DNA from 2 places in the Brevibacillus sp. MER 51 genome. Region 1 is predicted to be linked to the other one. Evidence: riboswitches for the same ligand, from Rfam matches in the RefSeq annotation. Region 1 holds a riboswitch; the other holds the start of a gene.
What was found. A riboswitch is a leader RNA that binds a small molecule or an ion and turns the genes downstream of it on or off. The one in region 1 is predicted to bind cyclic di-GMP.
Positions count from the first base shown of each region.

Region 2: it holds a riboswitch for cyclic di-GMP, as region 1 does, so the genes downstream of both, ggt (gamma-glutamyltransferase) here and yfmT (benzaldehyde dehydrogenase) in region 1, are expected to answer to the same signal.

Region 1 is NZ_JAMAUS010000004.1:224,239-236,694, reverse strand. It holds gene M3630_RS10830 (sigma-70 family RNA polymerase sigma factor) at 1-593, opposite strand, end outside; gene hppD (4-hydroxyphenylpyruvate dioxygenase) at 763-1,854, opposite strand; gene trxA (thioredoxin) at 2,081-2,395, opposite strand; gene M3630_RS10815 (RrF2 family transcriptional regulator) at 2,681-3,079, shown strand; gene M3630_RS10810 (class I SAM-dependent methyltransferase) at 3,182-3,862, shown strand; gene M3630_RS10805 (hypothetical protein) at 4,483-5,901, opposite strand; gene M3630_RS10800 (M14 family metallopeptidase) at 6,035-7,708, shown strand; gene M3630_RS10795 (methyl-accepting chemotaxis protein) at 7,771-8,652, opposite strand; gene yfmT (benzaldehyde dehydrogenase) at 8,683-10,140, opposite strand; cyclic di-GMP riboswitch class I at 10,226-10,311, opposite strand; gene M3630_RS10785 (methyl-accepting chemotaxis protein) at 10,487-11,422, opposite strand; gene M3630_RS10780 (hypothetical protein) at 11,447-12,202, opposite strand; gene M3630_RS10775 (RsmB/NOP family class I SAM-dependent RNA methyltransferase) at 12,288-12,456, shown strand, end outside.
Region 2 is NZ_JAMAUS010000006.1:125,277-137,732, forward strand. It holds gene M3630_RS14690 (carbohydrate ABC transporter permease) at 1-2, shown strand, start outside; gene M3630_RS14695 (ABC transporter substrate-binding protein) at 35-1,363, shown strand; gene M3630_RS14700 (glycerophosphodiester phosphodiesterase) at 1,394-2,113, shown strand; gene M3630_RS14705 (methyl-accepting chemotaxis protein) at 2,177-4,165, opposite strand; gene ggt (gamma-glutamyltransferase) at 4,246-5,964, opposite strand; cyclic di-GMP riboswitch class I at 6,147-6,235, opposite strand; gene M3630_RS14715 (SET domain-containing protein) at 6,490-7,107, shown strand; gene M3630_RS14720 (glutamine--tRNA ligase/YqeY domain fusion protein) at 7,187-8,854, shown strand; gene M3630_RS14725 (APC family permease) at 8,976-10,310, shown strand; gene M3630_RS14730 (QueT transporter family protein) at 10,657-11,262, shown strand; gene M3630_RS14735 (energy-coupling factor ABC transporter ATP-binding protein) at 11,259-12,101, shown strand; gene M3630_RS14740 (energy-coupling factor ABC transporter ATP-binding protein) at 12,098-12,456, shown strand, end outside.

The sequences.
Region 1 (12,456 bases):
AGCGGAGCGAAGTCGTCCAGACTCAGCTTCCGCACAAAAGTCGGGTCATCGTCCACGTTCCTTTCCTGGGAGGATTCCAGCTCTTCTGCAAGCAGTAGGCGAGCCCGGTTCAGCCGGGATTTCACTGTACCTTCCGGGATGCCTGCTCGCAAGGCGACTTGCTTGATTGGCAAATCCTCGTAATAGTGAAGCCAAACGACGATGCGCAGCTCTTGCTCCAACTTCCATACTGCCTCTGTTAATTCAATCGCTTCGTAGGGAACCTGTACCGCTTTCTCCTCTATTTGTAGTGAAAACAGCTCTACGGTTGTTGGGCTTCGTTTCTTTTTTCTCTGCCATTGTCTGCATTCGTTTATGAGAATTTGAATCATCCATGTTTTGAAATAAGCAGGCTCTCGCAGCGTTCGGATGGCTCTGAATGCTTTCATCACCGCATCCTGCACCACATCGGCACAATCCTCGTCCCGCCCGACATAGGTTCGTGCCAAGCCATACAAAGTCCGCTCGTACAATTGAATGACTCTGGCAAAAGCTTCTACGCTGCCGTCCTGCGCCAGCTGAATGTCCTGCTGAACTTCCCTCTTGATGCTCACATCGCATAACCCTCCTTTTATATCCAACATTTGGTTCTCATTAGTATAGATGATAGAGACGGGTAAATGGTTCATGAGGCATTCATTTTTCTGCTTCGAAAATAGAAAAAGACCATCCCTTCAGCTTTTTCAGCTTGAGATGGTCTTGTCATGCCGTTACATCAATAAATTACAGGTTACCTCTACGCTCTTGCTCGCGCTCCAGCGCCTCGAACAGTGCCTTGAAGTTGCCATTCCCGAAGCCACGCGCACCTTTACGCTGGATAATCTCGATGAACAGCGTCGGACGGTCTACAATCGGCTTGCTGAACAGCTGCAAGAGGTAGCCTTCGTCGTCTCTGTCGACCAAGACTCCCAGCTTTCTCAGCGCCTCGATGTCTTCGTCAATTTCCCCTACACGCTCTTTCAAATCTTCGTAGTACGCATCTGGCACCATGAGGAAATCCACACCGTTATCACGCAGCTTCGATACAGTGTCGATGATATCGTTGGTCAGGATAGCAATATGCTGTACCCCTGGCCCTTTGTAGAACTCCAAAAACTCCTGAATCTGCGACTTGCGGCGTCCTTCTGCGGGCTCATTAATCGGGAACTTGATGCGTCCGGTTCCGCTTTGCATTACTTTGGACATGAGCGCAGAATACTCTGTCGAGATGTCGTCCTCACTGAAATTTTGTACAGCTGTAAAGCCCATGACCTTTTGGTAATATTCTACCCACTCATCCATGACCTCGACGTTTCCAACGATGTGGTCGATGCCGATGATACCCGTACTCTCTCCTTTGACTGGAGATTGGTAAGCTTTATAGCCTGGGAAGAATGGTCCGTTGTAATTTTTTCGTTCGATAAAGGAATGAATGTTTTCTCCGTACGTACCGATAATCGCTTTTTTGACCGTCCCGAATTCATCGGTATACTCAGTCGGTTCCATGATCGGAATGGCTCCGCGAGAAACTGCCTCCCGGTAAGCCTGCTCACAATCCTCTACACGCAGGGCAACGTCTTTGACTCCGTCCCCATGCTTTTTCACAAAATCCGAGATCGGGCTGTCAGGCGTAAGCCCCCCGCTGATCACGAACGTCATATGCTTCTGCTTCAAGACGTAGGAAACCTTTTCCCGAGAACCTGTCTCCAAGCCCGCATAGGCTACTGCTTCAAATCCAAACGCTTTTGTGAAATAGTGCATGGTTTGCTTGGCGTTCCCTGTATAAAACTCCAGGTAGTCCCAGTCCTGAATCGGGAAAAAATCGGTATTGCTCATTGCCTACCCCTCCGCTTTCCTTTTCGATTATTGACATTATTTTGTGAATTGGGATTATTTTGTCGTTATCTTGAGAGTACATTGGAAGCGCTTCCCCTTGCAAGAACACGGAACAACGCGAAAACGCTCAAACGCTTTCATTCATTAAAGTACGCATGCGAGTAACAACTGGATACCAAAAAGCCACCGATCAAGTTGACCGATGGCTTTCCCTGAGTTTAGCTACTTACCTGTGTTTGAAAACAAATTGTTTCAGTTCCGCCAGAGGGGCCGCTCCTACGACTTTGTCGATCAATTCCCCGTTTTTGAGCAAAATGGTCGTTGGCAAACTCATAATGCCATACTGATTGGCAATCTCCGTTTGTTCATCGACATTGACCTTTAGGACTCGCACTTCGCTGCTATGCTCTCCGTCAAACGATTCGAGTATCGGCCCAAAAAAGCGGCATGGCCCGCACCAAGGTGCCCAAAAATTGACGAGAGTATAGCCTTCGCTTACATCATGTTGAAAAGTAGTATCTGTCGTGTGACAAATGCTCATTTGTACTTTCCTCCCTTTTATAAGTTGAAAAGTTAATTAAAACAACCATTACAGATTCCTAATATCCCTGATGGAGACAAAAAAACGCTGTGCTTGAATCATTTCGAATAACTTATTCACAGACTTATTGTGTCTATAATATCTCTAAAAGTTTTTTTGTGTCAAGTTGAACCATCCAAAAATGGGCATCGAAAGTGCAGAAAACAGCGCGAATCACTCTTCCCCTTGCTCATGCTTCCCATTCACTTTATGATGGATGTATTAAGTCCATGATTGAGGTGTCTTATGAAGTATTCACAGGCAACAGACTATGCCCTCCATGCGATGCTCTATCTGGTAGCAGAAGCCCCTGATAAACCCGTTAGTGTTCAGCTTTTGGCAGAGAAGCTGGGCGTCTCACAAACGTACCTATCCAAAATGCTGACCAAACTGGTCAAGGCTGGGTTAATACACTCGATCTCCGGCGCAAATGGCGGATACAAGCTCAAACGCAACCAGGATGATATATCGTTTCTGGATGTTATCCAAGCCATTGAAGGGACCACCTCCTTGTTTGAATGCAGTTTCCGACATGATAGTGCCTGCCTGATTCAACAGGTTGTGACTGAGGCCGAGCAGCAAATGATGCAGACGCTTAAGAGTAAAAAAATTGCTGATTTGGTCCCACATATCCCCAAACCATGATCGACTGACGTAAAACAACTTCCATGAAAAGCTCCGGCCGCCTCGACCGGAGTTTTTCTTCATAATGGTATCGCTCAATCGAAGAGAAAGGCGTGAAAAAGGATGAGCCAATGGACGGAACAAGCGGCCAAGCAATGGGATCAATTTGCAGAAGACTGGCAAAAAAGAAGTGAGCACATGTGGGAAAAAGGGAGTCGAAGCACCATCCTTCCCTATTTTATGAAGCATATACCTGTTGGATCTGGATCTGTTCTCGATGCAGGCTGTGGTGACGGCTATGCCAGTTGCAAGCTTGCAGAGCACGGCTACCAGGTGGAGGGCATCGACATTGCCGGGGAAATGATCCGCCTCGCTCATGACCGGGTCATTTCCTTCTCGGGTTCCGTTCATTTTCAGACAGGAGACATCAGTGAGCTTCCTTTTGCCAATGATACATTCTCCGGTGTGCTCTCCATTAACGTAGTGGAATTCACTCCGTCTCCGCTCAAGGCACTCCTAGAGCTTCACCGCGTGCTCGCACCCGGAGGAATTCTCGTCTTGGGTATCCTCGGTCCTACAGCTGGTCCACGCGCACATAGCTATCGCAGACTATATGAAGAGACGACGATCCAAAATACGATGATGCCCTGGGAAGCCAAGCAGTTGGCGAGCGAAAATGGCTTCACACTGCTGGGTGAAGAGCCGGTATACAAAGAGGGAATTACGCCAGATATCGCGGGCCGCTTAAGCGTAGAGCTGCGGGAGGCTGTCAGCTTTTTGACCTTGTTTGCCTTGCGGAAATAGATCAGAATGCTCTCAACTTTAAGTGAAGTATGCCGGTCACACCTATGAGAGGGAAAACCGGCAATTTTTTATGATCAATCACGTCAAACAGAGTCCCGTTAGTCTAGGCTTTGCTATTCCATAACTGGGCAGTTTACTAACCAATATTTCGTTGTTAAAATGGGTCGTGCTAATAAAATTTATTTATTTTTATTAATTCTACTAGAACTTTGTGCGACACGCATCTCGGAAGGTGAGTATCATTATCAACGAATACAATTTTACAATTGTTGCCCCTATCATTTGCTTTCATTGTGGGAATGGGAGCTTTCACAAATCTGATAATAAACACCAAATATACAAAGATCTCATCAATAATGAAGTCATTGAGATACCGGTAAAACGTCAACGGTATCGATGCACTGCTTGTGGTACGAAAGAATGGGACGTTGTATTGGGAGCATCGACGCATTTGAAAAAAACGAGAAGACTGCTCTCCTTTGAAAAGCGCCATACATGATTCCAAGGTTCATATGCCATTGCGAAATGATCCACCAGCTATAATTAAGCAGCCGCTTCCCTGAAGATTACAGGGAAGCGGCTGCTGCGAAATAGCTTATTATATTCTAGGTTCTTTTTTCTTAACGGTACGAAACATTATTCAATTGCATCCACATCCATTTACTGTCAATTAGCATCGCAAGCGTCATCTCATCCATCCCGTGCAGTTGACGGTACAAGCGCTGCGTTTCGACCAAGTCATTGTAGGTCAAGAACGGATAGTCCGGTCTGCCGAATGTTCCATCGGGAAAATAAGCGTAATGCAAATCGCCATTTCCGAGAATCCACTGCGATCCGAGGTTTACGACACCATAAAGCATCATATCCGCTAAATCTTTGTCAGTCCGGTCGCCGAATTGCAGGTAGCTTTTGTAGAGAAAATTGATTTCCGCCAACTGATGGTTCAAAGAAACATGTGTCTGAATCATCGGATTCGTTGCTGTCGCGTAGTCAGAAACCAGCCAGCCTTGCTGTACACCAGCGATGACAAAACGGTTCATGGCTGCGTGATTGTGAAAGTAAGAAGCATATTTTTTCGCTGATTGGCAAAAGTCCTTTTCTTGATACTGATCACAGCCCCGCAGCATCAGATCTGCCGCTCCTGTGTTGAATCTCGTATCGTAAAAGCCTTCTGGTATCCCGTAATCGCCACTTAGCCACAAGGAGCGCGGCTGCGTCTTCCAGTACCCCTCAGGCTCCTGCTGTTTCAAGCTCGCCCTCAGCATTACATAGCCCATATCCCGGGCAGCCTTGCTTCCACCTGTATATAAAAAGGAGCGAAGGACATAATTTTCAGGAATCCGCCAAAAGGAGGACTCCGAAGTCGGCTCATACGTGGAAGGGCTTTGATAGTAATACCCATCGTACAGCCATTTTGCCTTTTCCGTCACGTCCAAGTTAATCCAGACGCTGTCAATCGATTGTTCTCCCCAAGGAACGAGCGGATCTCTCGAATCGAGCGCCCACATTTCACTGATAACCCCTGCTTTCATCGGCAGCTTGATCACGAGCTCGACACCATAAGCCGTCTGTTTTACTTCGACTGGCAACGCCAATGCCGGCTTTTCTTCAATCGTGGCTCTGCCTTTATCCACGTAGGTAATGGGCTTACCTAACCAAATATACCTGCCCTCCGTCTCTACAAAACCTGAGGAGAGCGGAAGGATCTGGACTTGATCAAGCGTGACAACCTTCCAATACGGTTTCTTCGATTCATCATAGGCACGATAGCGGAACATCATGTTCTGACTGTTGCCCTGAATCGGAATGGTGAAAACGTGGGGCATCATATTGCGCTGACCTGTCATTTTATGGGCCCAATACGTGACACCATCGGAGAATCGAAATTCTTGTTTTTGGTGAATCGCGCCATTCAGGTGGTCAACAGTCTCTGTTTCTGTTGGTTTTTTCCATTCGTTTGCAGAAATATCGCTCGGAAAGAAACTACTTACGGCGATGGCCGTCATCAAAAGGAGCATTCTGCTGATTTTTCTGACCATGTCATCCCCCTATTCTATTAAAGGAGAACCGAAAGTCCTACTTTAAAATGAATATTTCGTAGTGATTATTATTTTTATAATAATCTGATAAATTAACCATAGGTGTCTACTTCTATTTCTCAGGAGGGAATTTATGGACAAGAAAGTACGCTACGTTGTTTCTACAGCACTCGTAATATCTCTGTTCACCAGCCCCTCAATCATCCATGCCAACCAAGCTGAACCACAAACCCACATTCCTTATTACGGAATAGGGCCAACCTATGTACAGCCTGCACAGATTGAGAGCTTGTTTCCCAAGCCAACTATCCAGTTTGGGACACCTGGCTTCCAAGAAGGAAAAGAAGCTTTTACGTCCCAGGAAGAAATGATGGCTTACATAAGCAAATTGGCTGCAGGCAACAAGGAAATCCAGCTGCTATCCATCGGTACATCCCTGGAAGGTCGCGATATCCCCCTGCTGTTATTCAGCAAAGACCACGGCAAGCTCAAACAAAACAAAGAGAAGCCACTCATCTGGCTACAGGCACAAATCCATGGAAATGAACCCGCATCCGGTGAATCTGCTCTTTTGATCGCCAAATGGCTGGCAGAAGGAAAACTTGGCGCCGATCTCTTGGATAAAGTAAACATTGCGATTGTTCCCCGCATCAATCCAGATGGCTCCTACCAGTTCAAACGCTACATCGCGACAGAGCTGGATGCCAACCGCGACTACATGAAGGTAGAATATCCAGAAGTGCAAGCGGTTCACCAAGCCATTAATGCCTATCAACCTGATGTGGTGCTTGACGCCCACGAATACGGCGTCTCTTCCAGCCAGCTTCGCGATGTTGGAGAAAAAGGCGCGATCTCTTCCTACGATGTTCTAATCTCCTCTGCGAAAAACTTGAATATCCCCGCCAACCTGCGAAAAATGTCAGACAACCTGCTCTTGGCTGACGTTCAAAAAGCACTCGACAAGGAGCAGCTTTCTAATCACGCTTACTATACGCTGGCAAAAGGCAAGGACGGAAAAATGACCGCAACAGAAGGCAGCACAGAGACAAGAATCGGACGCAATGCTCTTGGATTGAAAAACACATTGACGTTTTTGGTGGAAACACGCGGCATCGGCATTGGACGCGCCGATTTTGAGCGCCGTGTATACAGCCAGGCCATGACTCACGCTGCTGTCATTCAATCAACAGCGGCCAACGCCAAAGCAATCAAGTCCGCCGTGATGCAGGCACGCGCAGAAATCACGGAAAAAGGCAAAAAGGCAAACGACAACGACAAACTCGTCATCCTGAGTGAGAATAAGCGCGTACCGGGTCAGTCTCTCGAAGTGGTCGACCTAGCCACCGCAAAAAAAGTGTCTACCCCCATCGACTGGGTAAGCTCCACGGATGCCTATCCCATACTCGAGCGCGAGCGCCCCACTGCCTACCTCATGCCTCCTGGCTACCATGACGTCGCGACCAAGCTGGAATTGCTCGGTGTTTCGGTAAGCAAGCTATCAAAAGAAACGACCATAGCGGTAGAAAGCTACACCATTTTGGAAAACAAGGTGAATACGATTTACGAGAATGGGCATTTCACCAACCAAGTGACTGCAAATGTAACAGAAACAACGAAAACCTTTCCTGCGGGTAGTTACGTGTTCAGCATGGCCCAGCCAAACGCGAACTTCATTGCGTTAGCCCTGGAACCGGAATCAGTGGACAGCTACGTCACGTTTAACTTCTTGCCCGTTGAAAAGGGCGATGAAGTCCCGGTATATCGCTATATGCTGGAGCAACCGCTACCCACCACACAAAAGAACTAAAGGAAAAATTCCCCTCTCTAAAGTTAGACTCCTGAGAGGGGAATTTTGTTACATGTCTGGGCTTACTTTATTTCAAACACTTCTTGGGCAAGCCCTGCCAGCTTTTGCGTATTGCCGCTCACTTCGACCATCGTCGCGGAAATTTCCTCTGTGGCGGCTGCCTGACTCTCCATGGTTTGATTGATCAGTTCAATCGAGTTTTGCAGAAGCGTTATCAAATCCCGGATGGAATCCGTGGTTTGCTTGATTTTGTCTGCATTCGCCCTGGAATCCGTCGCCATATTGCGAACCTCATTCGCAACGACAGCGAACCCACGCCCTGCATCTCCTACTCGCGCAGCCTCAATGCTCGCATTTAGTCCCAAAATGTTACTTTGATCAGCGATTTTTTTCACGGCGAGTGTAATTTGCTCGATCTCGGTCGTACTTTGGCTGACATCATTGGCTTGCTCTGAGATCGCCTTCATTTGCTCGTTCAAATTCCCGATCTGCACGGCCATCTCGTGTGTGGTGGCACTCACCTGCTCGACGACACTCGAGAGATTTGCAGCGATTTCATACAGCTCATTGGCTCGCTCCATACTCGAACCAATGCCGACACCGCCAATGACTTTTCCCGTGTGATCATGCAGGGGAATCGCCCGTGCGACGAGAGGGAAACCAAACAATTCCTTGGGGACCATCATCGCCTGCTTGGTGTTTTTTCGGATCGCGTTGGTGATCACATCTCCTTCCTGGAGTGGATCACCAGGCTTGACTTGCAGTGCAAATGTTTGGGCAGGTACATTGCACAATAGCTTTTCCGTGTCGTAGACCCCAATGGTAATGTCATCGGAAAGCAAATCATTTAAATAGGGGGCAACCTTGATGAAAGCCTCGAGCAGTTCTGCGTTTTTCCCCTTTTCGGAAGCCTCTGTTTCGTTCCATTCTTCGTATCCGTTCATGACCCTCTTCACCTCTATATTTTGCTGGCATTAGTACGGAAATTGACGCTTCTTGTGCTGAACCGAAATCCATTTCAGCGTAGTAAACTCTTCTAAGCTCCATTGACCATTCAATCGTCCCAACCCGGAGTGCTTTTCACCGCCGAACGCCACGATTGGCTCGTCATTGATCGTTCCATCGTTGATGTGAATCATGCCGGTCTCAATGCGCTTGGCCATCTCGGCACCTCTCTCCAGATCACGGGTGTGAATTGCCCCGGACAACCCAAATGGTGTCTCGTTCGCCATGCGAATCGCTTCTTCCTCGGAAGCAAACGACATGATGCAAACAGCCGGACCAAACAGCTCTTTGGATGCAATCGACATGTCTGTGGTCACTCCTGTCAAAACAATCGGTTCGACCACGTTTCCTTTTACTTCCCCTTTCAGTGCAGGAACGGCTCCTTCGCGTATCGCCTCATCGATCGTTGCCATCAGATTGGCGACTTGCCGTTGATTGATGAGTGGACCGATTACCGTGTCAGGATCATTCGGGTCTCCTACCTTGAGTCCAGATACTTTTTCCACGTACAAATCGAGGAATTTATCGTATACATCTTGGTGAACCAGAACCCGGTTAGCTGACATGCAAATCTGACCTTGGTGGGTAAAACGGCTGAATACTGCTGCATTGACGGCATACTGGAGATCCGCATCCTCCAAAACGATCAGCGCACTATTGCCGCCCAGCTCCAAAATCGCCTTTTTGAAATGCTTCGCTGCCACCTGCGCGATATGGCTCCCAACTTGGCTAGACCCTGTAAACGAAAGGATGCGCGGAATCGGGTGGGAGACAAAACCATCGCCAATTTCAGCGATATCCGTCACTACGACGTTAATCAAGCCTTTGGGCAGACCTACTTCTTCAAAAATTTTCGCGATGAGAGTCCCACCCGTGATTGGCGTGTGCTCATGTGGTTTGAGGACGACACCGTTGCCCGCGCCAAGAGCTGGAGCTACGGACTTCATCGACAGATAGAAGGGGAAGTTGAACGGACTGATGACGCCGACAACTCCTGCGGGAATCCGATACAAGCGGTTTTCTTTTCCGTCTACGGGAGAAGGCAGAATTTTTCCTTCCATCCGCACTGGGAAGGTAGCCGCCTCGCGAATAATATCCTTCACAAGCCCGATCTCAAAAAACGCTTTCAATCGGGTTCCGCCCAATTCACGAATGATGATCTGAATGATTTCTTCTTCATGCTCTTCGATATAGTGAACAGCACGCTCCAACATTCGGGATTTGGTATAAGCATTCACTTCGTCCCACTCTTTTTTCGCGTGGGCTGCCGCCTTGTAAGCCGCGTCGATATCCTCCAGATTTGCCATTTTGAATTCTGCGATGACTTCCCCATTGTAAGGGTTGATATCTTGCAATGTCTTCGCGCCCAGCCCGTCGCGCCACTCCCCATTGATGTACTGCTTGTCCAATGTTTGCAGGATTGACATGCTACAACCTCTCCCTTTTGTAAAGGTAATAGGCCCCTTTCGCATGAAAGGAGCCGTAAAACTAAAACAGCAAAATACACTGCTCGTTGGCAACCCGGCTGCCATCGTAACGTGTACATTAGGCCCGTGGCTTTGCGTCCCCACTTTTCAATGGGTTTGCCCATTCATAGCGAATGCCGATATGATTTTGTCGAAAAAAGGAAAGATATGGAGAATGATACTTTGATTATAGTACTCTATTCCTAATAGTCAAACGAAAACATGTAAATATTTCGTGAAAGGAAGTAACAAATATCAAAAAGCCCGCATCGCTTGGATACGGACTCCTGGTTCTTCTTCCTTATGCTCACAATAACGATTTGACATTCTTTACGCTCGTCGCGAGCATTTGCTCTGTCGCGTTGGCGTCCCTTATGTGCTTGGTCAAGCCTTCATTCAGCTCGTCCAGCAAGCCCTTTGCATCACTTACCTGCTGGGACACATCATCAGCAAATCGCTTTTGATGCGCGATGATTTCCATCACACCCGACACTTCGACGTTCAGTACCTGGAAAGCGTTCACGATCTGATCTGTCTTCTGTGCAGCATCCTTGCTGATAGAAAGTCCATTTTTGATTGCACTGCTGCTTTTTTCACTGTTAGACAATGCTTCTTTTGTTTCTTCCTGAATCTTGCCAATCAATTCTGCAATCGTCTTGGTCGAGTTCGCTGTCATCTCGGCCAGCTTCCGTACCTCATCCGCTACGACAGCGAAGCCTCGGCCTTGTTCACCTGCACGTGCCGCTTCTATCGCTGCATTCAGGGCGAGAAGGTTGGTCTGATTCGCAATGTCGCTGATCACCTTGACGATGCTCGTAATTTCCGAAGAGCTCTCTTCCAAGCGGCTCATGGACTTGGACGTATGGACCGATTCTTTGTCGAGCAGGCTCATGACCTGCACAACGTCCGTCATTGCCTTCTTGCCTTCATCTGCACACGCTACCGATTGTTTGCAGATGTCTGTCAGGCGCTCTCCTCGAACCGACAACTGGCTCGCAGATTCATCATCCCGCTCGTTAATGGCCTGGATATTATCTACGACACGCTTCATCCTTGTCACCAGTCGCACCATTTGATCGGATTCGGCGTTCATCGCCTGGTTTGAACTGAGGATCGCACCCATCTGTTCGTAAAGATCGCGAAGCTCATGTTTCCAAGCGTCTTGCTGTCCTGTCATTGTGGTTGTGGCTGTCGTCGCTGCTGTCTCTTTATCTGCCAGGCCTTTGTCTTTTTTCCAAAACATCCGCTTCCCTCTCCTCTGTACCCATCAATTGTCACCTCGGCGGCTATATACGCGGGACTCGATTATTCCCGGATGTTGTTTCGCCAAGCTCAGCAAGTTTTCCAAGAAATAATAGTGACCCTCCAAGAGCTCCACGTCTTTACGCTCAAAATGCTTCGCCTGCAAATACTGCTGCATTTCCAAAGCATAGCGCTCCAGTTTATCGTGAAAATCGTTGGCACGAAGCATTTGCTCCACTTCTGGATATTCTGTTTTCAGGCGACTTAGCTCGCTGTATACACGCCCACCCTCCAGAATCATCTGGTAGGCCGTACGCTCAAGCGTAGCTGTCGTAGCTGCCTCCTGCTCCTCACGCTCCTCGCGCAAAGCTGCCAAGTACGTGATAAAATGGTAGACAGTTAAAAACAATGGTCCTAAAAATAGAATGATCCCTGCCTTGTACACATGCTGATTGGACAAATTGCTGATGAGCAGGAACAAGTGAAACAAGATCGCACCCAACCATACATAGATGATGATTTGGTGATTGATCTTCCCTGCCTTTTGGTGGCGTGAAAAGGCAAAGGTAAGTCCGAGCAGATAAAAGGCAAGCAATGTAAAGCTGGCAGAAAACAAAGCCATCTCCATATCGATCAGCCAATCTGCGTCGGCGGGTATTTCGATAAAGAATTCAAAAGCGAGCACCAGCAGTGAGAACAGCAACCCCATGATCCAAAACCGGCTTACTTCCGAGTCATTCCTCCGCCGGGAGCGGTAGCGTTTTGCACGGGATCCTTCCATAATGCTCTCACCTCATTCTCTATGATTCGCCATGATTCTATCTTTTCCTTTCACATGGGGCCAAAATCTGACATCGGAGGCTGTTATGACAAAAAATTTACCGACACCATTTACCGAGCGCATGCAAACCTTGCTCGGGCACGATTTCGAGGCATTCGTTTCCTCCTATGATCAGCCTGTAACACACGGCTTACGGGTCAATCCGTTGAAGGTAGGGCGTGACGATTTTTTGAAAATCTCGCCGTTTGCTCTGG
Region 2 (12,456 bases), on a different contig from region 1:
AATAAAAGAGAGCTCTTAGGGAGGAAATCAAACCATGTTTTCATTGAAAAAGACTGGAACGATTCTATGTGCATTGACTATCGGTTTGTCAGGAGTTTTGGCTGGTTGCGGATCATCGGGTAAAGATCAGTCTACTAGTACAGGAAGCTCTTCCCAGCCAGCAGCGTCTACAGCATCCAGCGGCCCTGTCCAAATTGATTTCTGGTATGCGTTGGGTGGCGTTCGAGGGAAAACAATTGAGGATATGGTCAAAAAATTCAATGAAACACATAAAGATATTATCGTCAAACCGGCCTACCAAGGTGCGTATCAAGAGAACCACTCCAAAGTACTGGCATCTGTGGCAGCAGGCAACAATCCAGATGTCACGATGGTCGAGATCGCTTCGATTGCGGCATTTGCGGATGCAAAAGTTTTGGAAGATTTGACGCCCTACTCCCAAGGAGATGAAAAGAAGTACATTCCAGGTCTCATGAAAAACTCTTATTGGGATGACAAACTGTACGCAGTGCCGTTTAACCGCTCCACTCCATTGCTGTACATCAACCGCGATATGTTAAAAGAAGCAGGACTTGATTCAAACGGTCCGAAAACATGGGATGAGCTGGTCAGCTTCTCGCAAAAGCTGAGCAAAAAAGAAGGAGACAAAATTACCCGGTACGGCTTCTCGACACCTGTTGATATCTGGTTCTACGAAGCGCTTGTTTTCCAAGGCGGGGGCAACATCCTGAGCGAGAACGGCAAGGAGCTGACGATCAACAACGAAGCAGGAAAAGCACCACTTGAGCTCTGGTCCAAAATGGTGAAGGAAGGCATCATGAAAAACCCTCCAGGAGAGAACTACAATGCGTGGGATGTAGCGGAGCAAGACTTCCTAAATCAAAAAGTGGGCATGATTTTTACCTCGACAGGTTCCTTGACGGAATTGAAGAAAAATGCCAAATTTGACATGGGTGCAGCTTTCTTGCCAGCCAATAAAACGTTTGGTACGCCAACGGGCGGTGCGAATCTCGTGATGCTGGCGAAGTCGACCGATGCAGAGAAAAAAGCAGCGTGGGAGTTCATGAAGTGGATGACCGATACTGAGCAGACAGTTCCGTGGTCCATCGCTTCCGGTTATATGCCTGTTACGACAGAAGCTATCGATTCGGCTGAAATGAAGGCATTCTATGAAAAAGAACCAAACTTCAAGGTAGCGGTAGATCAGTTGCAATACGGCTATCCTCGTCCGATGGCTCCAGGCTACAAGGAATTGCAGGATGTGATTCAAAAAGAACTGCAGCGTGCGATGCTTGGCCAAGCGACTGTAGATGAAGCGATGCAGGCGGCGACGGAAAAAGGCAGCAAGCTTTTGAAAAAATAACAGAAACGAAATGATAGAGGAGCTGGCGAAATGAACATTTGTATGGCACATCGCGGGTGGTCAGGCAAAGCCCCGGAGAATACAATGACAGCGATTCGACTGGCTTTGGCAGAGCCAGCTATCAAAGCAATGGAAATTGATGTTCAATTGACGCGTGACGGTGTTCCGGTACTGATTCATGACTTTACGCTGGAACGAACGACGAATGGCCGCGGTCTGGTCATGGATCATACCTTGGCAGAACTGCGTGAGTTGGATGCAGGGAGCTGGTTTGGCGACAAGTTTGCGGGCGAGCGAATCCCTACACTAGAGGAAGTGCTGATCGCCGTAAAAGGTCGCTGCATGTTAAATATCGAGTTGAAAGCAACAAGTGACATGTACCCGGGTATCGCGGAAAAGGTGCTCGCGCTTGTAGAAAAGCATGGAATGAAGCAAGAGGTGTGCCTGACTTCATTTGACCACGATTTGATTCGTCACGTTCGCACGCTCGATCAAGAAGTGCAGACAGGCCTGATTGTATATGGTCGCCCTGTACTCATGCTGGAACAGATGGAGGCAGCAGGTGCTACGATCCTCTCCATGGGTTATCCGTTCCTGAATAGAGAGCTAACTGCAGCCGCGATTGAAAAAGGCTACAAAGTCATCGCGTGGACGCTGGATGATCCGAAGCATATCCGCGAAGTTATTTCGTGGCATCCTCAGGTTCAAATTTGCACGAACCATCCTGACCGGATGTGGGAGTTTGTATAAGCACAAGCAGGAAAAAGCCGCCGAGCGACATGCAAGGCGGCTTTCCTTTTTTTCTTGTTTGGACTATATCTTGAATTTGCTTACATGAGATTGCAGTTCTTCGGCTATTCTTGCCAAAGAAGTAGCTGATGAACTGACTTCTTCCATAGCTGCCAGCTGTTCTTCTGTGGCGGCCGACACGCTTTGTGTTCCGTCAGCAGAATTCTCCGCTACTTCTTCAATGACAGTGACCAATTCTACCACCTGTTTGGTGCCAAAAGACATTTGCTCGGAATAAGCTTTTACTTCTTGAATTTGGCTTGCCACCTGCGTGACAGCATCCTGGATCTGTTCGAAGGACTTGCCTGCATTGTTAACGACCGTAAGTCCGGTAGCGACCTCTTTGGTGCCCTGTTCCATCGAAAGGACAGCCTGGTTTGATTCGAGCTGAATCGTCGTAATCAACAGTTTGATCTGTTGCGCGGATTGTGCGGACTGCTCAGCCAATTTGCGCACTTCGTCTGCCACAACGGCGAATCCCCGTCCCTGTTCACCAGCTCTCGCCGCTTCAATCGCTGCGTTTAACGCTAACAGATTTGTTTGTTCAGCTATGGCGGTGATGACTTGTACGATTTGTCCGATTTCCTGTGAGCTGTTTCCTAATCGTTTGACGATATCGGCAATGTTGCCGACCGTGTTCTCAATCGATTGCATTTGGCTGATAACGACCTGAAGGGCCTGATTGCCTTCCACTGCAATTTGGGAAGCCCCCAAAGCTGATTCGGCAGCTTGCTGTGCATTCGTGGCAACTTGCTGAGCCCCTGTCGATACGCCTTGAATTGCGGTGACACTTTCCTCTACACTCTTCACTTGTTTTTCCGCACCGTAAGCTACTTCCTGAATCGTTATGGCGATTTGCTCGGTAGCCTTGCTCGTATGGTCGGCGTTGACCGACAATTCCTCTGCGGAAGAAGCCAGATCTGAAGCTGTATCATTTACTTGTTGAATAATCGTTCGCAGGTTGAGCACCATTGTGTTTACTGATTGGGATAGCTGTCCAACCTCATCCTTGGTTCGAATTTGCAGGGGTTGTACAGTCAATTCACCCTCGGAAATGCGGTTAGCCACGGAGGCAACTGCCGCAATAGGACGTGAGATTTGTCGGGAAACAGCGTATGCGATTGCGGTCACGACAGCGACAACAACGATGACAATGATCCTAACCATGGTAGTAACGGATGAAACCGCAGACGTTATGGACTCGACAGGGATATGCAGATACAATCCAAAGTTGGTCTTGGGAATGGGGGAGTAGGTGACAACGTATTCCTTGCCGTTGTCCGAGTAGCTGTATGAGCCCTTTTCCGTTTTTCCTGATTTAAGGATTTCCATTAATGGTTGCGGCAGAGCGGATTCCTCAAGGGGTTTTCCGATCAGATCCTGGGTAGGATGGTACTGAATTTGATCCTTGTTATCAACGAGAATCGGATAACCATCGTTGCCTACTTTCAAATCTTTGAGAAAGGTAGCTGTGAAGTCATCTACATTGACGAGCCCGGTCAAGACACCGAGCTTCTCATTGTTTTTCGTTTTTACAGGGGAAGCGACGATGATAGAGCGATTACCGGTTGTCTTTGCAACAAGAACATCGGAGAAGCTGGGCTTGTCCTGCATACCGTCTTTGAAGAATTGACGCTCGCCAAGATTGATTCCAACGCTTTTGGGGAACGTATCAGCCGTTACTTTTCCATCGCTTGCGATAAACGTATTCCCGTCATACAGTTTCATTTCCTCGGTAAACTTGCGGATGAATTCGTTTTTTGCCGCGGAATCATCGGATTGAATATCCGAGGTGCGGGCTAAAATTTGAATTTCTGTCATACGCCGGTCCAGATATTGATCCATAGCTATGGCTGTACTGGAAGTAAGGTCAACATAGGATGATTTTTGTTTATCAATCAAAATGGATGAAAAGCTGTTCGTGATAAACAAAGAAACGGCAGTAAGTGGAATGACAGCCACGATGAGAAACCAAAGGATCATTTTGTTCCTGAGCTTGTTGAACAAAAACATAGGTTTTTCCACTCCTAATCCGTGAATGCAAAATAGAAACAGGTAGACTGCTGAGATTTACTCAGCAGTCTGACAAAATATTAATAGCCCATTGCAGCGCCTTCACCGCGAGGGTCAGCACCGCCAAATTTTACATTGGTTTGCGGGTCAATCAGGATTGCGCCGGACTGTCCCATCGCGTCGGTATAGGCTGCTTCCAGCTTTTCGACTGGATGCCCACGTTTAATGAGCTCGTCCAAGACTTCTTGAGGGATGCGGCTTTCCACCTTGAGATTGTTGGAAGCAGATCCCCAGTTGCGTCCATGCAGCCATCTTGGCGCTTCAATTGCGTCTTGCACGCTGAAACCAAAGTCTACAATACGCGTGACGAGAGCGGCTTGCGTTTGCGGCTGTCCTTCTCCCCCTTGTGTTCCGTAAAGGAGATAAGGCTTGTCCCCTTTGAAGAGCATCGCTGGGTTAATTGTGTGGAAGGTACGTTTGCCTGGTTCCAAGTGATTGATGTGTTTGGAATCCAAAGAGAAATAACTTCCGCGGTTTTGCAAAAGGACACCCGTATCTTTCGCTACGATGCCGGAACCCCAGTCAAAATAGTGACTCTGAATGATGGACACGGCGTTTCCATCTTTGTCGACGATCCCGAACCAGGTTGTATCGCCTTTTGGATCAAGCGGTTCTACGGATTTGGCTGCTTGCTTCATATCAATACGCGCAGCTAAATCTTTCCCGTGCTGCTTGGACAACAACTCATCTACAGGGATATCCGCAAAGGCTGGGTCAGTCAGCCATTTGTCGCGGTCAGCAAAAGCCTGTTTGGTAGCTTCCACAATCGTGTGATAGTAATCGGGTGTTCCTTCACCCATGCTCTTAAGGTCAAAGTTATTCAAAACATTAAGAATGGAGAGTGATGCCATGCCTTGGGAGTTAGGCGGAACGTTGTATGCTTTGTATCCGCGGTAGTCTACCGTAATAGGATCTGCCCAAGTGGAGGTATGCTTCTCAAAATCTTTCAACGTGAGCAATCCGCCGTTGGCTTGCATGTCTGCTACGATTTTTTTAGCAACTTCTCCTTTATAAAAACCGTCAGCGCCTTTTTTCGCAATGATTCGCAAAGTATTGGCAAGGTCCTTTTGTTTGAGAATTTCGCCTGCTGCATAAGGATCGCCGTTGGGCTTCAGGAATGTTTTACGGAATCCATCAAAACGTTGAAGATTCTTCAAGTCATTGTCAGTTGGATCTGTCGCGTATTTTGTCCAATACACTTGGTTGGGGGAGACTGGATATCCGTTCTCGGCGTATCCAATGGCAGGCTCCAGCAGTCTGTTCCATTGAAGCTTGCTGTTGCCCATTTTTTTATGGGCGTAGTTGTACGCCTCCCACCAGCCGGAGACAACTCCAGGGACAGTGTTTGCCGATTCATAACCGCGGGACGGGATTTTTTCGTAGCCTTTGCCTTTGTAATAGTCGATGGTTGCCTTTTCGCCTGCACGACCACTGCCGTTCAGTGCCTTCAGCTCTTTGGTTTTGGCATTGTAGATGAGCCAGAAGTTATCTCCGCCAATGGTTGTGTAATGAGGGTAGACAACAGCTAAGGTGGAAGCGGCTGTAATAGCAGCATCTACTGCGTTTCCACCGTCTTCCAATGTCTTCAGGGCCGCAGCCGTAGCCAGATAGTGGGGAGTCGTCACCATAGCGTTCGGTGACATCGATGTTGGACGGTTAGCAGCTTGTGCCCCAGAGAATGTTGATAGCCCGATGACAGCAGTCAGCGCGACGGTCGAGAGTTTCTTCAAGAATGACATTCCTATGAAACCTCCTTCATGATGAATAGAATAATGATTTCATTAAACCGGCTATCCGCTGTTGCCTCACCTCCTTTAAAAGTTAAAAATACACAAACATACAAAAATAGACAAAAATAGACATTGCGCGCGCAAAAAAAGACCAATGATATAGGATCATTGGTCTCGTCCTACATCAATACTTCGGTAGCTGGCAAGCGTGTCCGCTGTTGCGGAGGTAGCCCCTGTAGCTTTGCGTCGCCGGATTTCCCCGGGTATGCCGTTTCGATATCAATGGGTGAAGCATAAAATGACATGACACAAATAATGATTCGATCGTTGTGGGAAAATGTTCCTAAAAGTCCGTTTGCCAATAATATAGACTATTTACCATTTGTGGTAAATAAGAAAAAATATTTTAATCCAGAAAAATAGTCAGGAATGCTTATAGGAAAGGTTGTTTTTCGCATACATTCACACACCTCCTGGGGCAGAACTGCTTATGATGATAAAAAGGCACATTCGCCAAGGAGTGAAACAAAGACCATGATGCATCCCGATACAGAATTGCGTTATATCAACGATGAGATCGGGTACGGTGTGTTTGCGACAAGGTTTATCCCAAAAGGAACGATTGTATGGGCACAGGATGATTTGGACCAGGTATTGGACCCTGCATTTGTGGAAAGACTTGACTCATTACGAAAACAGGACGTACAAAAATATTCGTTTAAGAACCAGTTCGGAAAGTACATTCTTTGCTGGGATAAGGCAAGGTACGTGAACCACAGCTTTCATGCGAATTGTGTGCCGACCATGTATGATATGGAATTGGCAGCACGGGATATTTTACCGGGCGAAGAGCTGACCGATGATTACGGAACGTTAAATTTGGATGAACCTTTTGATTGTTTGCCCGAGTCTGACACGGACCGCTCCCGCGTAATGCCTGATGATTTGCTTCGGTATTACCCGCAGTGGGATCGGATTGCAGCGGAAGCATTCCAACGTTTCAATCATGTTGAACAGCCTTTGCTACATCTGATTTCCCCGAAGCATCTCGAAACGATTCGTGGAATCACGGAGCAGCGCTTAGCCATTGATTCTGTCGTTCACCTGTATTGCAGGTCACAATGGCAAACGAGGCAGCAATGGGAGACGTGAGCGGGTCGGTCAACGACCCGATTTTGTTGAACTCTGGGTAGAGAATCAGTATTATGGAATGTAAAGGTGAAGTGAAAGGTTGATTTCATTGGAAAACAAGGTAGCGGCATCCAATTTTATCCGCAATATCATGATTGATGACTTGCAAGAGGGCAAAGTAAAGGAAATCATTACCCGCTTTCCCCCAGAACCGAACGGGTATCTCCATATTGGACATGCAAAAGCGATCTGCCTCAACTTTGAGTTGGCTCGAGAATTCTCCGGCAAGGCCAACCTGCGTTTTGACGATACGAACCCGGTGAAGGAAGACATCGAATACGTAGAGGCCATCAAAAGGGACGTTCAATGGCTTGGCTTCGAATGGGACGGGTTGTTTTTTGCATCTGATTACTTTGAAGAGATGTACAACCGTGCGGTGCTGTTGATTAAAAAAGGTCTGGCTTACGTAGACGATCTTTCTCCAGAAGATATGCGGAAAATGCGCGGAACATGGACAGAGCCAGGCACAGATAGTCCGTTCCGCAGCCGGTCAGTGGAGGAAAACCTGGATCTGTTTGCACGTATGCGCCAAGGGGAATTCAAGGACGGAGAAAAGGTGCTTCGTGCGAAAATCGACATGGCTTCTCAAAACTTCAACATGCGTGATCCGGTTCTGTATCGGATCTCCCATGCAACGCATCACAACACAGGTGACAAATGGTGCATCTACCCGATGTACGACTTCGCTCATCCGTTGGAGGATGCCATTGAGGGCGTGACACATTCTCTGTGCTCACTGGAATTCGAAGATCATCGCCCGTTGTACGATTGGGTAGTCCGCGAGTGCGAAATGGAGAATGTGCCTCACCAGTACGAATTTGCCCGCTTGAACCTGACGAACACCGTTATGAGTAAACGCAAGCTGAAACAGCTTGTCGATGAGAATGTAGTAGACGGCTGGGATGACCCGCGCATGCCAACCATCGCAGGCTTCCGTCGTCGCGGCTATACACCGGAAGCAATTCGTACATTCGCCCGTGAAGTAGGGGTAGCGCGCGCGAACAGCACCGTTGACGAGAAAATGCTGGAGTACTTCATCCGCGAGGACTTGAAACTGAAGGCACCACGTACGATGGCTGTATTGAATCCATTGAAGGTCGTCATCACGAACTATCCGGAAGGACAAGTCGAGATGCTCGAAGCGGAGATCAACCCAGAGAACCCAGAGATGGGCAATCGTCAAATTCCGTTCTCCCGCGAAATCTACATTGAGCAGGACGATTTCATGGAAAACCCGCCGAGCAAGTATTTCCGCCTGTTCCCGGGAAATGAAGTGCGTCTGAAGCACGCGTACTTTATTAAATGCAATGACGTCGTGAAGGATGCAGACGGCAACGTGATCGAGATCCATTGCACCTATGACCCTGAGACGAAGAGCGGCAGCGGTTTTACTGGTCGCAAGGTAAAAGGGACGATTCACTGGGTGGATGCGACCAATGCAGTTCCTGCTGAATTCCGTTTGTACGAGCCATTGATTATGGATGATGAGGACGCAGAGGGTACATTCCTCGACAACGTTAACCCGAATTCATTGGAAGTGCTGCAAGGCTATGTGGAGCCAAATATGAAAGAAACCAAGCCACAAGACAAGTATCAATTTTTCCGTCATGGCTATTTCAATGTCGATCCGAAGCATACGACTGATGATAAGCTCGTATTCAACCGGATTGTATCGTTAAAGAGTTCCTTTGAACTGCCAAAAGCATAGGAAATACTCATATAAATCAAGCGCTGCTGTGCATGGAGATCCCGTGTGCAGCAGCGCTTTTTTCTTTCGTGATTATAAATCGGCGTGTATAATTATTCTGTTACAAAAAGGGGGACAGGCAGTGAACGGGAGAGCAGAACTAACACGTAGTTTGAAGTTGCGGCATATTGTCGTAATTGGACTGGGCTACATGGCCCCGATGGCCGTTTTTGACACCTTTGGCATTGTTTCTGGAGAAACGGGGGGGCACGTTCCTGCTGCTTATGCAGTCACACTTCTTGCGATCCTGTTTACGGCGGCAAGCTACGGTAAGATGGTACGGCTATTCCCTTCAGCAGGGACCGCGTATACGTATACGCAGCAAACGATTCATCCCTACGCAGGATTTTTGGTAGGCTGGGCATCCTTGCTGGATTATTTGTTTTTACCGATGATTAACGCCTTGTTGACGGGGGTATACCTATCATCCGTGTTTCCTGATGTGTCGACAGCGTGGTGGATTATTGGCTTCATTGTTTTGGTGACGGGGCTAAACGTATTTCGCGTAACCGTAACTGCATCCGTCAACTCGATTTTGGTGCTGTTTCAAGTCGTGGTCGTCTTGTTGTTTGCAGGATTGGCAATCCGTGGTCTTATGAATGGTGACGGTCTTGGGCAAGTATTCAATCTGCGACCATTTGTGTCACCGGATATGTCTGTCATTGCACTGCTTTCCGGTGCGTCGATTCTTTGCTTTTCCTTCCTGGGCTTTGATGCAGTAACCACACTCACAGAGGAAACCGTCGATGCGGAAAAGACGATTCCTCGCGGGATTATGCTCGTGGCACTCGCAGGAGGAGCGCTATTTATTACGGCATCTTATTTCATGCAATCATTATTTCCTGATGTTTCGGTATTGTCTGATCCAGAAGCGGCCTCTGCGGAGATTGCTCTGTTTATCGGTGGGACGATCTTTCAATTGGTGTTTTTGGCGGCGGCGTTGTCCTCTACACTCGCTTCCGGGCTTGTATCCGTCACGAGTGTCACGCGTTTGTTGTACGCAATGGGACGAGATGGATTTTTGCCGAAACGCTGGTTCGGTTATGTACATCCGAAGCTGAGAACGCCTTTGTTTAACGTCTTGCTGGTCGGAGCACTGATGCTGTTCGCTCTGTATTTGGATTTATTAACGGCAACTTCCTTTATTAACTTCGGTGCACTGATCGCCTTTAGCTTTGTGAACATCAGCGTAATGGCGTACTATTTCCGCAAACAAAAGAACAAGCCTATCAAAGATTGGTGGGGCTTCGTGCTGTCTCCACTCATCGGGACAACGTTCATCGCCTTTTTGTGGGTCAACCTGGAAGCAACGTCCATGATGCTCGGCTTGCTCTGGACCTTTGTCGGCCTGATCTATTTGTTGTATTTGGTGAAAGTCAAAAAAAGCAATTTGGAAATGCTGAAGTTTGAAGAGTAGAGGGGAGCGGCTGTAGTGGGGAAGAAGTGCATTTCCAGTCTTCGCTTCGGCCTACGCCCCGCAAGAGGGATTGACGCTCCTGAATAAATGGCGGGAGCGCTGGGCTCCAGAGGCGCTTGGACTGGAAATGCACTTCTTCTAACGTGGGATTTAAATCATATTTGAAAGTGGATTCAGGAGGGAGAGAACAATGATTCTCTCCCTTTTTTGTCTTTATCCTCCTGTTTCCTCCCCACCACTACAGCCAGAACAAAGGGGTTCTTCTAGACGATCAAGTAAAGAGAGAGTAAACTGGCTACAGGAATATTCCAAACATTAACGCTTGACACAAGGAGGGTTTATTCTGATGCTTTCGACTCTATTCCGGCGGAAATGGACGACAGTAGATTACGTTCTGATTGTCGTCACTGCCGCGCTCTACGCTGTTGCCATTATTATGCTTGCCAATATCAAGCTCATTCCTTCCGTCCCGATCCGTCCAGCCAATGCCCTTCAGCCCGTATTTGGCATGTTATTCGGCCTGCCGGGATGCATTGGCCTTGCCTTTGGAAATATGGTCAGTGATTTGTTAACCGGAAGCGCCCCGCCTCATGCGATCGCGGTCGGTTTCTTTTCTAATTTTATGGGAGGCTTTATCGGGTTGCTCGCTGTGAGTCACCCTGCACTGAAAACAAAGCGGAGCATCCTTCAATACATCGTGTTTGTTGTCATTATCAGCTCGATTGTGGTAGCGTGCGCGATTTTGATTAACGTGGCACTGGGTCTGACACCAAAAGAAGTGGCGGTCTGGTACATCCCAACCGTGTTCTTGAACCAAGCCATTTCAACGGCGATTCTGGGGCCAATCCTCTTGAAGCTGTTGTACCCATTTGTGAAACGCTCTGGACTATACCGGGGCCGTCCCTTGCAGGAATTCAACTATCTTGGAAATGAAAGCAGGATCGCAAGGTGAAAACAGAACCATTGCTGCAAGTAAACGGAGTCTATTGGCACTATGAAGAGGGAGCAATGCCTGCGTTAGCGGACATTCATCTGGCGCTCTATCCAGGGGAAGTGGTTGGCGTTGTCGGGCCTGCTGCCGCAGGGAAAACGACGCTGCTATTGACGATGTCGGGTCTGATTCCGTCCAACTACGGCGGACACTTCGTGGGGAGTGTCGAGTCCAAAAGCGAGCAAGGCATCGTCTTTCAAGACCCGGAAACCCAGTTCATCGGGCTGACCGTCGAAGAGGAGCTTGCTTTCTCGCTTGAGAATGCCGGTTGGTCGGACGAGCGAATGGAAAAAAGAATGGAAGAAGTACTCGATCTGATCGGCTTGCACGGCTTTGCTAATCGTTCGCCTCTTGAGCTGTCGGGGGGAGAAAAGCAGCGGGTCGCAATTGCATCCGCTCTTGCCCACAGTCCGAAGGTGCTCATTTTGGATGAGCCTACTTCCGAGCTGGACCCGGTGGGAGCGCGGGAGGTCTTCTCGCTCCTTTCACGGCTGAAGCAGGAAAAAGAAATGACGATTGTGGTATCGTCCCATGCAACGGAAGAGCTCGCGGCCTTTTGCGACCGAATGATTCTGATTGCCGGGGGGAAAATCGTATTGGACCAGCCGACTCGCCAATTTTTTGCCCAAGTGGACATGTTGGACGAGCATGGTATATTGGTCCCGGACGTCATCCGACTCTACCACCAGCTATGTCAGGGAGGCGTCATGTCGGCCTCCTCTGCTGGTGTGCCTCTGACTGTTGAGGAGCTGGCACTCCACTACAAGGAAGGAAAGCTCGTTCGGGAGGGAAGCCTGTGACTGCCGTCATTGAATTCGATGAGGTCTGGTATGGCTATGAAAAAGAAAAGCCGGTGCTGCATGGCGTTTCGCTCCAACTAAAACAGGGAGAGTTCGTCGCGATCATCGGGGGAAATGGTTCCGGTAAAACGACGTTGGCCAAGCATTGTAACGGTTTATACAAACCGACACAGGGTACCGTCAAAGTGAATGGTCTTGATACCAAGACGATGAATGTTGCCCAACTATCAAGAGTCGTGGCGTATTGCTATCAAAATCCTGATCATCAAATCTTTCATTCGACCATCAAGGCGGAGGTAGCATTTGGGCCCAAAAACATGGGCTGGCCGTCTGAAAAGATTGAGCAAGCTGTCGC